3 regions of the Paenibacillus sp. 4624 genome follow, and region 1 is predicted to be linked to each of the others. Evidence: riboswitches for the same ligand, from Rfam matches in the RefSeq annotation. Region 1 holds a riboswitch; each other region holds the start of a gene.

Region 1 (3,458 bases):
TGATGGCCATACCTTCGAGACGAACGAGACTGGGGTGTAACTGGCAGCGCATAAACGATTCGAGTTCCTCGGCTGTTCGAATGGTGCCTTCCTTGATGTGAGTGTCCATGCCGAAGAAATGGGTGAATCCTCCCACTTGGACAGAGGGATCAAGCAGTTTCGCATAATCGAGCAGCTTATTCCCGCGGTTCACGATCTTTCGCCTCCTGTACTTTAATGTGTTAGTTTTAATTACACAAATTATTTTTTCTTAAGTTTTATGTGTAAATCCGAATTATATGATATATATATTCACATAAACATCCGTATTTTGTCAATGGTTTATGAGAAAATAAAGACTTTATTAGATATGCATCGCTTATTGTGTTAACTAAAGTTACATGATTATTCTATCTGTGTTATATATTCATCTTTAAAATCATTTTGGTTCTTTTTACCGAATCGGATTAATGATATGTGTTTTTCGAGGAAATATGACTACATTTTGCAGGGGGGAGATTGGAATGGAAAAGGGGTTTTTTAGAATTAGAGTAAATCCGATTGTGATGAAAAAAATAATAAAGTGAATCATAAATGCTTTACTTTTGTTTGAGAATCCGGTATAATCAATTCTGTTGCCGATAATTTACGACATGCGGTCGTGGTGGAATGGCAGACACGCTATCTTGAGGGGGTAGTGGGCGTACGCCCGTGGAGGTTCGAGTCCTCTCGACCGCATTATTATGAAGTGTTACCGTGGGAAGCTTTCCGTGATGGAGAGCTTCTTTTTTTTTGTTGTCACATCGAAACAAGGGCGAATTATTAAGGATGTGCCTCAAAAGAGGGGGTAAAAAATCCACCTAAAAGCTTGAGCAGTGTCGGGCTCTTTGCTTTGTAGGTGGCTTGTTTTTGTTCGTTCGAACGTCTACATTTTATTTGTTAATCAGCTTCTGAATATCCTCTTCGATTTTATCCGGTGTAGTCTGTGGAGCATATCGTTTCACAACTTTACCGTCTTGATCGACAAGGAATTTGGTGAAGTTCCATTTGATGGCTTTGGAACCGAGCAAGCCTGGTGCTTCTTTCGTAATGTGCTGGAAGAGCGGATGAGCGCTGGAACCATTGACGTCAATTTTTTCAAACATAGGGAAGCTTACGCCATAATTCATCTGACAGAATTCAGCAATATCGTCGGAAGATCCTTTTTCCTGCGCGAACTGATTGCTTGGAAAACCAAGTACTTCGAACGGTGCATCCTGGAATTTATCCTGCAACTCTTGCAATCCCTTGAATTGAGGTGTTAGTCCACATTGGCTTGCGGTATTCACAATTAACAACACTTTGCCGCGATATTGGGACATCTCAATTTCTTGTCCGCGGAGGGTGTTTACTTTGTAATCATAAACTGACATGGGGAAAGCCTCCATCCTTTTATTCTTAATATACTTATTATATTTTAAACAATTAAATAATGCAAAATTTATTTTGGTTTACCGTTGTTATAACCATTAACTTGCTGGAGTCCCAAATGGATAAGAGATATATGAATCAATTTTTGTGCGGTTGAGAATTAGATAGATTGGAAGAGAGGGATGGCGTATAACCTTATTGTAAGCGTTATTATCGCTGGTTATTGCCGGAAATCTGGCGATTCGGTGATCTGTATGCACTTTACATGATCATGGCACGGGTGTATGATTCATAGCGTAATTTGAATTTTAATTAAATTGTACCTGAAAAACGAAACAAACGATAATATCGATCGGTCTTATAATCAAGATGTACGAACGATGTTTTAATCGCTGAGTTTCCATTCATTGTGGGTGGAAAACGGGGGAACCAACAGAATGGGCTGTATGACAGCAGCAGACATTCATGGGGTGAATTTTCCGGTGAAAGCTGGAAATAGGGCGACTCTCGCGCCCGAATCCGTCAGCTAACCTCGTAAGCGTTAAAGGGAGAGGCAACAAACCGCACGCTGGTTCATGGCGCATTTGTCATGGATTATTTAAGAAGCGTTTCGGAGGCCTTGGTCCCCACGCTTCTTTTTTGTTGTCTTTTCACGCCAAGGGAGGAACAAAGAATGGATAAAGAGATGATTTTGGTAACCGCTCCAAATGAAGCAGGACGTAAATTTGTGAAATTGCTGATGTATAAAAAAATGCCATTTGCCGTTCTGACGAACAGTGCTGATGAGGAGCGCAAACTTCGCCGTATTGGCGTAGAACACGTCATCCGTATGAATACAGCAGCTGCTGAGAAATGGTTTTTGCCGCAAGGCAGTGTAGGCAATGTGTTTATTTTTGAGAACAGTTTGAACTTGACATGTCGCTATCTTCAAATTTGTCGCTCCTGGACATCGAAGTCCTTGTGTGTGATCACGGAGCAGAGCCATCCTAAAGGGATTTATCGTGGAATGGGCGCGGATAAAATTGTGTATTCACTGAATGGAGAAGTTGGGTTCCTTCTCAATAGTTGCAATAAACCGGAAGCTGAAGTGAGTAGCTTGTGATTGACATTGATCCCAGGTAGGACGCCTGTTATAATTGCAGGTATAGACTAACGGAATTTGAGGAGACTCATGCTTGTCGTGAGTCTTCTTTTTTTATGGAAACTGTACGGTAGTATAGAAGCTAGGGGTAACCTGTAGCTTACGAGGAGGAATCAGCGTGCCGGATATTGCCGGATTGAAGTGGTTGTTTTTTGATGTGGGGGATACGCTGGTGGATGAATGGGAGCCAGTAGATGATATTATTGGGCAGTTCGTTCGTGAGGCTAATGATTACGGCTATCCAGTAAAGATTGAGGCGGTACGAGAACTGTTTGCTACCTGTTACCGTAATTATGAACAGTGGCCTATGAAAGTAGCCATACGTACATATATTCATGATGAAGACCACCGCATTCAGATTCAGAACAAGCTGAAATTCCATAAAGAATTGGAGCAACCGTTTCCTTCTGCAACCAAGGTGCTTGAACAGCTTTCGGAGCATTATCGTATTGGCATCATTGCGAATCAGAGTCCTGGGACTGAAGCAAGGCTGGAGAGCTACGGACTTCGTAAATACGTTCATGTTTTGGCCTGTTCGGCAGAAGAAGGGGTGTCCAAGCCTGATCCGGAGTTGTATGCAGTTGCTCTGAAGCAGGCTGAATGCTTGCCCGAAGAAGCGGTTATGATTGGTGATCGAATCGACAATGATATTATGCCAGCACGTAGTTTGGGCTTACGCACCATTCGTATTTTGCAGGGGTACGGAAGGTTCCAGCCAGAGCTTTCGGATGGCGAGCGTGCAGACTGGACGGTTGAGTCGCTCGATGAACTTCTACCCCTGCTACTACCTGATAACGATGCTAAAGAATCCTTGTGAGTATCTAGTTAAATCAGTGGATTTAGAGGGGATAACGGCTACTCGCCAGGTTCTTCTGTCATCGGAGTGGACTGTGTAAAATCTTTAGTTCAACTTATATAGAAAAGGCTG
Region 2 (3,458 bases), on a different contig from region 1:
GCAAACCCCAGTGATACACCGGCTTCTGACTCAGGTGTTAGAGAAGAACAGTTGACTCTAGGCCAACTCCGGCAGAAGTACGCAGATACGTTCAAAACCAATGGCCCTTCCACCAAACAAGTTGCGCTGACTTTTGATGATGTGCCGGATCCGAGATTTACGCCGCAGGTACTTGATGTATTAAAAAAATATAAGGTTCGTGCCACCTTTTTTGTTGTCGGCAGTCGTGCAGAGAAACACCCGGACTTGGTGAAACGTATGGTGAAAGAAGGACATATCGTCGGTAATCACAGCTACAATCATCCTGAATTCAGCAAGTTATCGATGACTGCCTTTCGCAAACAAATAGTACATACCGGCGATATTATTCACCGCCTGACGGGATATACGCCCAAAATGATTCGTCCTCCATATGGGGACATTAACGAAGAACAGTTGCGATGGGCTGCAAAACAGCACTACAGCATCGTGAATTGGAATGTGGATTCTCTCGATTGGAAAGGACTAGACAAGGAAAAGGTAAAACATAATATTCTGACCGCGGTGAAACCTGGTTCCATCGTATTACAACATGCTGGTGGCGGTACAGGTTCGAACTTGAAAGGTACAGTAGAGGCTTTGCCCGAGGTTATTGAGGAATTGCGAAACCGTGGGTATGAATTAGTTACATTGGACGAGATGCTTAAACTTCCAAAAGAAAAACAATAAGTAATAAAACAGGGTGTCTCTCTACGTAATCATGAATCGTGCCTATCATGATTACGCAAGAACACCCTGTTTATGTTAATTCTCTATTCAACTCATCCCCCATATACAGACAGGGGAGGGTTTAAGCCTTATTTTAAAATGTACAACTCAATATCCTGAAAACCAAACGAACTAACAAACTGTTTGCTCCCAGGGATAAAGATGTCAATGCGATTTCCCTTTATTGCGCTACCTGCATCCAAAGCCGTTGCTACGAAAGCCTGTTTCGGCAATCCAGGGTGCGTATGACCTGTCACCAACACCTTGGTTCCAAAAGGAATAATCTTTGGATCCACTGCGATCGTGCCGAGTTCGAGCGGGTTGCCAAAATAATCAACGGGGCCCCATCCACCGTTCTCGGATGCATCCGCGGAATACGCTGTTGCTTTAACATTCAGCGTTTTGCTGTAGTCAAACGTTTTTCCCCAAGCCTGTACAACTTTATTATCTGTATTCACATCCAGGCTTGCAGCAGTAACCGTTTTTTCCTGCGACTTCGCTTGAACCGGTGCCGCTTCTACTTTGTTTTCGTTACCTGGGATTGTAATTTTCAAACCACCATAGATGTTATAAGGTGAGATGTCTTTATTCGTTTTAATCAATGTGTTCATGTCAACGCCGTATTGCTTAGATAAGGTGAAGAAGGTATCCCCTTCTTTGGCCACATGAACGGAATCCGCGTGAGCCGGGACGGCTTGAATGAATAGAATGGATGTCAGTAGTGCGATGGCAGTTTTGGCTAAACGTTTCTTGTTATACATGGTCTTCCTCCCTCATGATGCCTGCGAAGTTAGTTGTCGGATTCGGATGGAGGAGCCCACCCTATAGGCTGTACGTGACACGCTGAAGCATTATGTATTCCTAATTCACCCCAAGCAGCATATTTCTGATATGCCTTCATATGTCTGCATTGTTACATCCCCCGCACTTCCGCTTCGGAAGTTTCGGCAGTCTTGAATATATCACAATTTTGTAACCTAAAGATGTAGTAAATGTTTCCATTTGGCGTTTTAATTCAATATACAGGTAACAGAAAAGTTACTTTTTCGGCTCTACCTTTTCTGCAAACAACAAAAAAGCGTTACCGGATCTTTCAATCCGATAACGCTTTTATTCTTTGATTCTATATAAAGAATGGGATGAATTAAAGTACTTTTGCAAGAAAGTCTCGAGTACGCGGATGTTTTGGTGCTCCAAACACTTCATCCGGGGTACCTTCCTCAACGATGACACCGCCGTCCATAAATAGAATGCGGTCACCCACCTCACGCGCAAAACCCATCTCATGCGTTACAATGACCATCGTCATTCCGCCTTCAGCAAGACGTTTCATGACTTCCAATACCTCTCCAACCATCTCCGGATCAAGGGCCGATGTAGGCTCATCAAACAGCATCACATGCGGCTGCATCGCGAGCGCTCTTGCAATGGCAATCCGTTGCTTTTGTCCACCGGACAGCTGGTTCGGATATACATCTTTTTTGTCCGCCAAACCGACTGTCTTTAGTAGATCCTCGGCAATTTTGTTAGCCTCATCCGTGGATTGTTTTTTCACCTTGATCGGAGCAATCGTGATATTTTGCTGAACCGTTTTATGAGGGAACAGATTAAAGTGCTGGAACACCATGCCCATCTTCTCACGTGTAGCATTAATATTATGCTTGGGATCAGTAATCGATACACCTTCGAAATCAATCTGTCCCGATGATGGTTGCTCCAGCAGGTTCAGACAGCGCAAAAATGTACTTTTTCCCGAACCCGAAGGACCAATAACTACAACGACCTCACCTTTGCCAATCGTCACGTCAATGCCTTTCAGGACATCGTTTTTACCGTATGATTTGTGTAATTGTCTAACGTCTATCACTTGCACCCAACTTCCTTTCCAATCGTCCGAGCAGCTTGGACAGAATAAATGTCATGACAAAGTAAATCGCTGCCGCAATAATGAACGGGTTCAGACCCTGGAACGTAAGATTTTTGACTACACTTGCCTGATACATAATATCCACCATGCCAATGACGGAAATAATCGATGATTCTTTAATGATCGTTACGAACTCGTTACCAATGGCTGGCAAAACGGCCTTAAAAGCCTGCGGCAGAATAATATAACGCATCGCTGCGCCTCTGCCCATCCCCAGTGAACGAGCTGCTTCCAGTTGACCACGATCTACACCTTGAATACCGGCACGGAAAATCTCGGCGAGATACGCACCGCTGTTAATAGAAAGCGTCATAATCCCTGCTTGAAGTGCTGAGAAGTTAATACCGAAGGTTAAGGACACCCCGTAATAGATAATCATGAGTTGTACCAGCATTGGCGTCCCGCGGATTACCTCTACATAGGTTGTACCAATCCAGCGGAGAATCGCCATATTATGAAGACGGAACAGGCAGATAATCAGACCGATAATAACTCCGAATAATACGCCCAGAGCCGACAACAGAAGTGTGTAACCGATACCTGTCGCATATAAGCCTTTATATTCCCAAAACAGTTGAAAAATGTTTTGAGATTTGTTGACTTTATCAGCCATCAAGAGACTTGCTTCCTTAACCATCTCGTTGATTTTATCTTCGCTTTTTAATCGCTCTAAAGTTTGGTTAACAGCGGTTAACAGCTCTGTGTTGCCTTTACGAATCCCGACAGCAGCCTCAGCCTGTTCTTCGTCAGGAACTGCTGCAGCAAGACCGATAATGTCATCCAG
Region 3 (3,458 bases), on a different contig from region 1:
GGCTTGGGAGGTCAAATCATGGACGTATTAAAACAACGAATTTTACAAGAAGGTGTCGTCATCTCGGATCAGGTATTGAAACTGGATGGTCTTCTGAATCATCAGATTGATCCTGCATTAACGATGGAGATGGGACGGGAGTTTGCTGCTCGTTTTCGCGAGAGTGGAGTAACTCGGGTGATTACTGTTGAATCATCAGGGATTCCGGTTGCTTTTGCCGCAGCGCATGAACTGGGGGTGCCTTTGGTATTTGCCCGCCGCAAAAAAACGCTTCTGGCCGATCCTGATGCCTACTGCGAACGTGTACCATCCTTTACGAAAGGGATCGTAACGGATATTATGGTATCTCGCGAATACATTCATGAGAATGACCGCATTTTGTTCATTGATGACATTATTGCAAACGGAGATGCCGCCCGCGGCGTAATTAAAATTATTGAGCGTTCCGGCGCAGAGCTTGTGGGATTTGGTGTTGTGGTTGAGAAGAGCTTCCAGGCTGGTGCCCGCACCATCCGTGAGCAAGGAATTCCAGTAGAAGCTCTTGTGCGCATTCGTTCACTAAATAATGGCACCGTGCAATTCGACGATAATGAAATGTGACTTTTTGAAGGAAATTGGGCCTAATTTTTGAACTATCACTTTGCATGGCCTTAGATTTCCTTTATAATGGGGTTATGTTAGGGAGAGGAGGCAACACCATGGGGAACCAACCGGCAACAGATCAATTTTTTATGAATAAGCTGGCGGAATCGAAAGTTCATTTTGAACGTGCCCTGGATTGTAAACATACGGAATTCGATGACCTTTATCCCTATATGATTGAACATCCTCAATTTTTCTGGTACAAACGCTATGTTGCCTGGTCAGAATTACTGACGATTGTAGGCTTGTGTGAAGAGTTGTCCTTCTCTTGGAAAGAACAATTTACACCGCACCAAGTGGAGTACCTTGAAGAACGTGTGATGTCCGCCAAAGTGCTTGATTTTTGGTTCGAGAAGAACGACAGCAAAGAGCACGCTCAGCGGTAACTCTCAGTCGGGATATTTTTCGAATGACATGACAGTCCAATACAGTCACGTGAGACCTAAATGACCTTTCATTTAGGTCTCTTTTTGTAAAGAAATTTGAATATAGGAGTCTAAATATGATTAGTGATACAGAGTTGGATGCCCTGCGATTGTCAGGGGAAAAGGTAAGAGTGGTGCGGGATGAGCTCGAGTCTAACGATGTAACTGGCATCGTGGTAGCCTGGGATGATGAACAAGTGCTAATTCGCAGACAGAATCGCCGTGTCGTGAAGCTGGACCGTCGGTACCGCTATCAGTTGTTCAGTGAGCCTCGTCAAAGTGATCTTAGCATTTAATGGTGGGGTACTTCGCATGACGGATCTGAATTTGATAAAAACAATAAAATCATGCAAAGAGAATTTTTCGATAACAAAATGTTTGGAATTACCATCAAGATCAGGCATATTTGCGACACACGCGAGAGAAGATAGGTACAGTGGAACAATTCGCTGTATTTACAGCCGAAAGGGTGTGCTGCAAGCCATGACATTAATGAATGATAAAGTTCATGCTTATAAGGATCAGATTGGCGCGTTAAGTGATGTTCTCCCGGAAGTGGTGAAATCGTACCATGAATTTACGGGCGAATGCTTCCAGCCGGGTGTGCTTGATGCCAAAACGAAGCAGTTAATTGCGCTAGGTATCGGTTTGTTCGCCAATAACGAAGTCTGCACGTTCTATCATGTAGAGGAAGCAAGGTCAAAGGGAGCGACCGATCAGGAGATCATGGAGACGGTAGCTGTCGCAGGAGCTGTAGGGGGCGGACATGCCTTGTCACAAGGGGCAATGCGTGTGCAAAAGGCGTTGCATTAGATTCTGATTTTAACATCAAAAAGGAGGTCTCGGGTTAAACCGGAACCTCCTTTTTATTGTTGCTGCTTATGTCGGTGTGAAATGGACTTGCTAGAAGTCTGCTTAGATTTTACCCAACATTTTATTATACATAAATTGGCCTGTCACCCGTCTTGCGGTTACATAACGATCACTGAAATACGGATTGGACAACTTGGTGACGCTGACACCTTTGCTGCTGGAAGCATGTGCGAATTGACCTCCGCCGATGTATACTCCTGTATGTGAGATGCCTCTACCTGTTGTGTTGAAAAATACCAAATCTCCTGTTCGAATATTTGCTTTGGAGACAGGTGTTCCGGCTTTGGCTTGTTGTTGCGATGTGCGTGGCAATTCAATGCTGTATTTGTTAAAAAGATATCTCATAAACCCGGAACAATCGAAGCCAGCCATGGTTGTGCCGCCCCATTTGTACGGGATACCTGTCATATTGTTAACCACCGTATTAATTGTGCTTGCCTCTGTGCTTGTTGCCCCGGATGTAAATAGTACAGCAGCTCCAAAAATAGAAATGATCAGTTTTTTCAAAATCAATGTTCTCCCTTCGATGCCTACGGAGTTAGCTAAGGGTTCGGTAGAAGGTTCCCTATATTTCCTATGTATAAGAATAATTCACCCAAAATGGTTCCCCCGTTTTCAATCCTGAAACTCGGCAAATGAATAATTAAGTTTTTGTAACTATTTGAAACTATATTGCATAAATGCGTAATTGTCAAACCCATTTAAAACACTTCATTTAGCCTCAATGTTAGCGGAATTCTCGATTTTATAGAGAAATAAGTCGACTTTAACGGGAATATTGTTTACAAAAAAGTAACTATTTTTTCGTCCTTTTTTTGAAAAGATCAGGAAATGGATTTTGGTCTGAATTTATATTGCAATATAAGTAATTTATTCTATTATTATGATTTTATTATAACTAGATTTGCAACAAATAAAAGTCAGATGAGAAGGAGGAATATCCATGTCTGCCTCGTTTGCAAATGCAAAACCTGAAATTGAAAGCGCTACTAATATTATTGAGAAATTGTATAGGGAAAACTATCTCAGTATGAAGCAAAAAGCATATTACATGACTCACGATGCATCTACTGCAGAGGACTTAGTTCAAGAATCTTTCGTCAGACTTTTCGATAAAAAGCAAACCTTGCTTATGCTTGCCGCGGATCAACAATATTGTTATATGGTGCGAACCGTCCACAATGTAACTCTCAATTATGTAGAAAAACAAAAAAAGAAAAGGCGATGGATACATATTTTTAACAACGAGAACGACATGGATAACATATTAGACGTATCACCAATTCCTGAACAATGCTATGAACGAAAAGAACAATCTAAATGGATGGAACAATTGCTGAAGTCATTACCCAGACGTGATCAACAACTTCTGCGTAACAAATATTTACTTGGTTTGGCTGATAAGGAAAGCGCACATCTTTTAGGCTTAGCCGAAGCTAACATATCAACTTCAGCTAACTACTCATTTACATCTGGTCCAATCGGGATCACAAATCCAATTGTTGAGAATCCGAATAA

What was found. A riboswitch is a leader RNA that binds a small molecule or an ion and turns the genes downstream of it on or off. The one in region 1 is predicted to bind cyclic di-AMP.
Region 2: it holds a riboswitch for cyclic di-AMP, as region 1 does, so the genes downstream of both, ABIE27_RS09235 (3D domain-containing protein) here and ABIE27_RS22080 (hypothetical protein) in region 1, are expected to answer to the same signal.
Region 3: it holds a riboswitch for cyclic di-AMP, as region 1 does, so the genes downstream of both, ABIE27_RS11925 (C40 family peptidase) here and ABIE27_RS22080 (hypothetical protein) in region 1, are expected to answer to the same signal.

What each region holds. Positions count from the first base shown of each region.
Region 1 covers NZ_JBNDJR010000010.1:183,388-186,845, forward strand. The annotation lists gene ABIE27_RS22065 (urease accessory protein UreF) at 1-193, opposite strand, end outside; tRNA gene ABIE27_RS22070 (tRNA-Leu) at 635-717, shown strand; gene ABIE27_RS22075 (glutathione peroxidase) at 912-1,391, opposite strand; cyclic di-AMP (ydaO/yuaA leader) riboswitch at 1,770-1,945, shown strand; gene ABIE27_RS22080 (hypothetical protein) at 2,063-2,491, shown strand; gene ABIE27_RS22085 (HAD family hydrolase) at 2,649-3,347, shown strand.
Region 2 covers NZ_JBNDJR010000003.1:350,910-354,367, reverse strand. The annotation lists gene ABIE27_RS09240 (polysaccharide deacetylase family protein) at 1-708, shown strand, start outside; gene ABIE27_RS09235 (3D domain-containing protein) at 837-1,508, opposite strand; cyclic di-AMP (ydaO/yuaA leader) riboswitch at 1,511-1,707, opposite strand; gene ABIE27_RS09230 (amino acid ABC transporter ATP-binding protein) at 1,892-2,614, opposite strand; gene ABIE27_RS09225 (ABC transporter substrate-binding protein/permease) at 2,601-3,458, opposite strand, start outside.
Region 3 covers NZ_JBNDJR010000004.1:337,763-341,220, reverse strand. The annotation lists gene ABIE27_RS11945 (xanthine phosphoribosyltransferase) at 19-600, shown strand; gene ABIE27_RS11940 (hypothetical protein) at 699-1,028, shown strand; gene ABIE27_RS11935 (hypothetical protein) at 1,145-1,363, shown strand; gene ABIE27_RS11930 (carboxymuconolactone decarboxylase family protein) at 1,551-1,880, shown strand; gene ABIE27_RS11925 (C40 family peptidase) at 1,983-2,447, opposite strand; cyclic di-AMP (ydaO/yuaA leader) riboswitch at 2,453-2,584, opposite strand; gene ABIE27_RS11920 (RNA polymerase sigma factor) at 2,884-3,458, shown strand, end outside.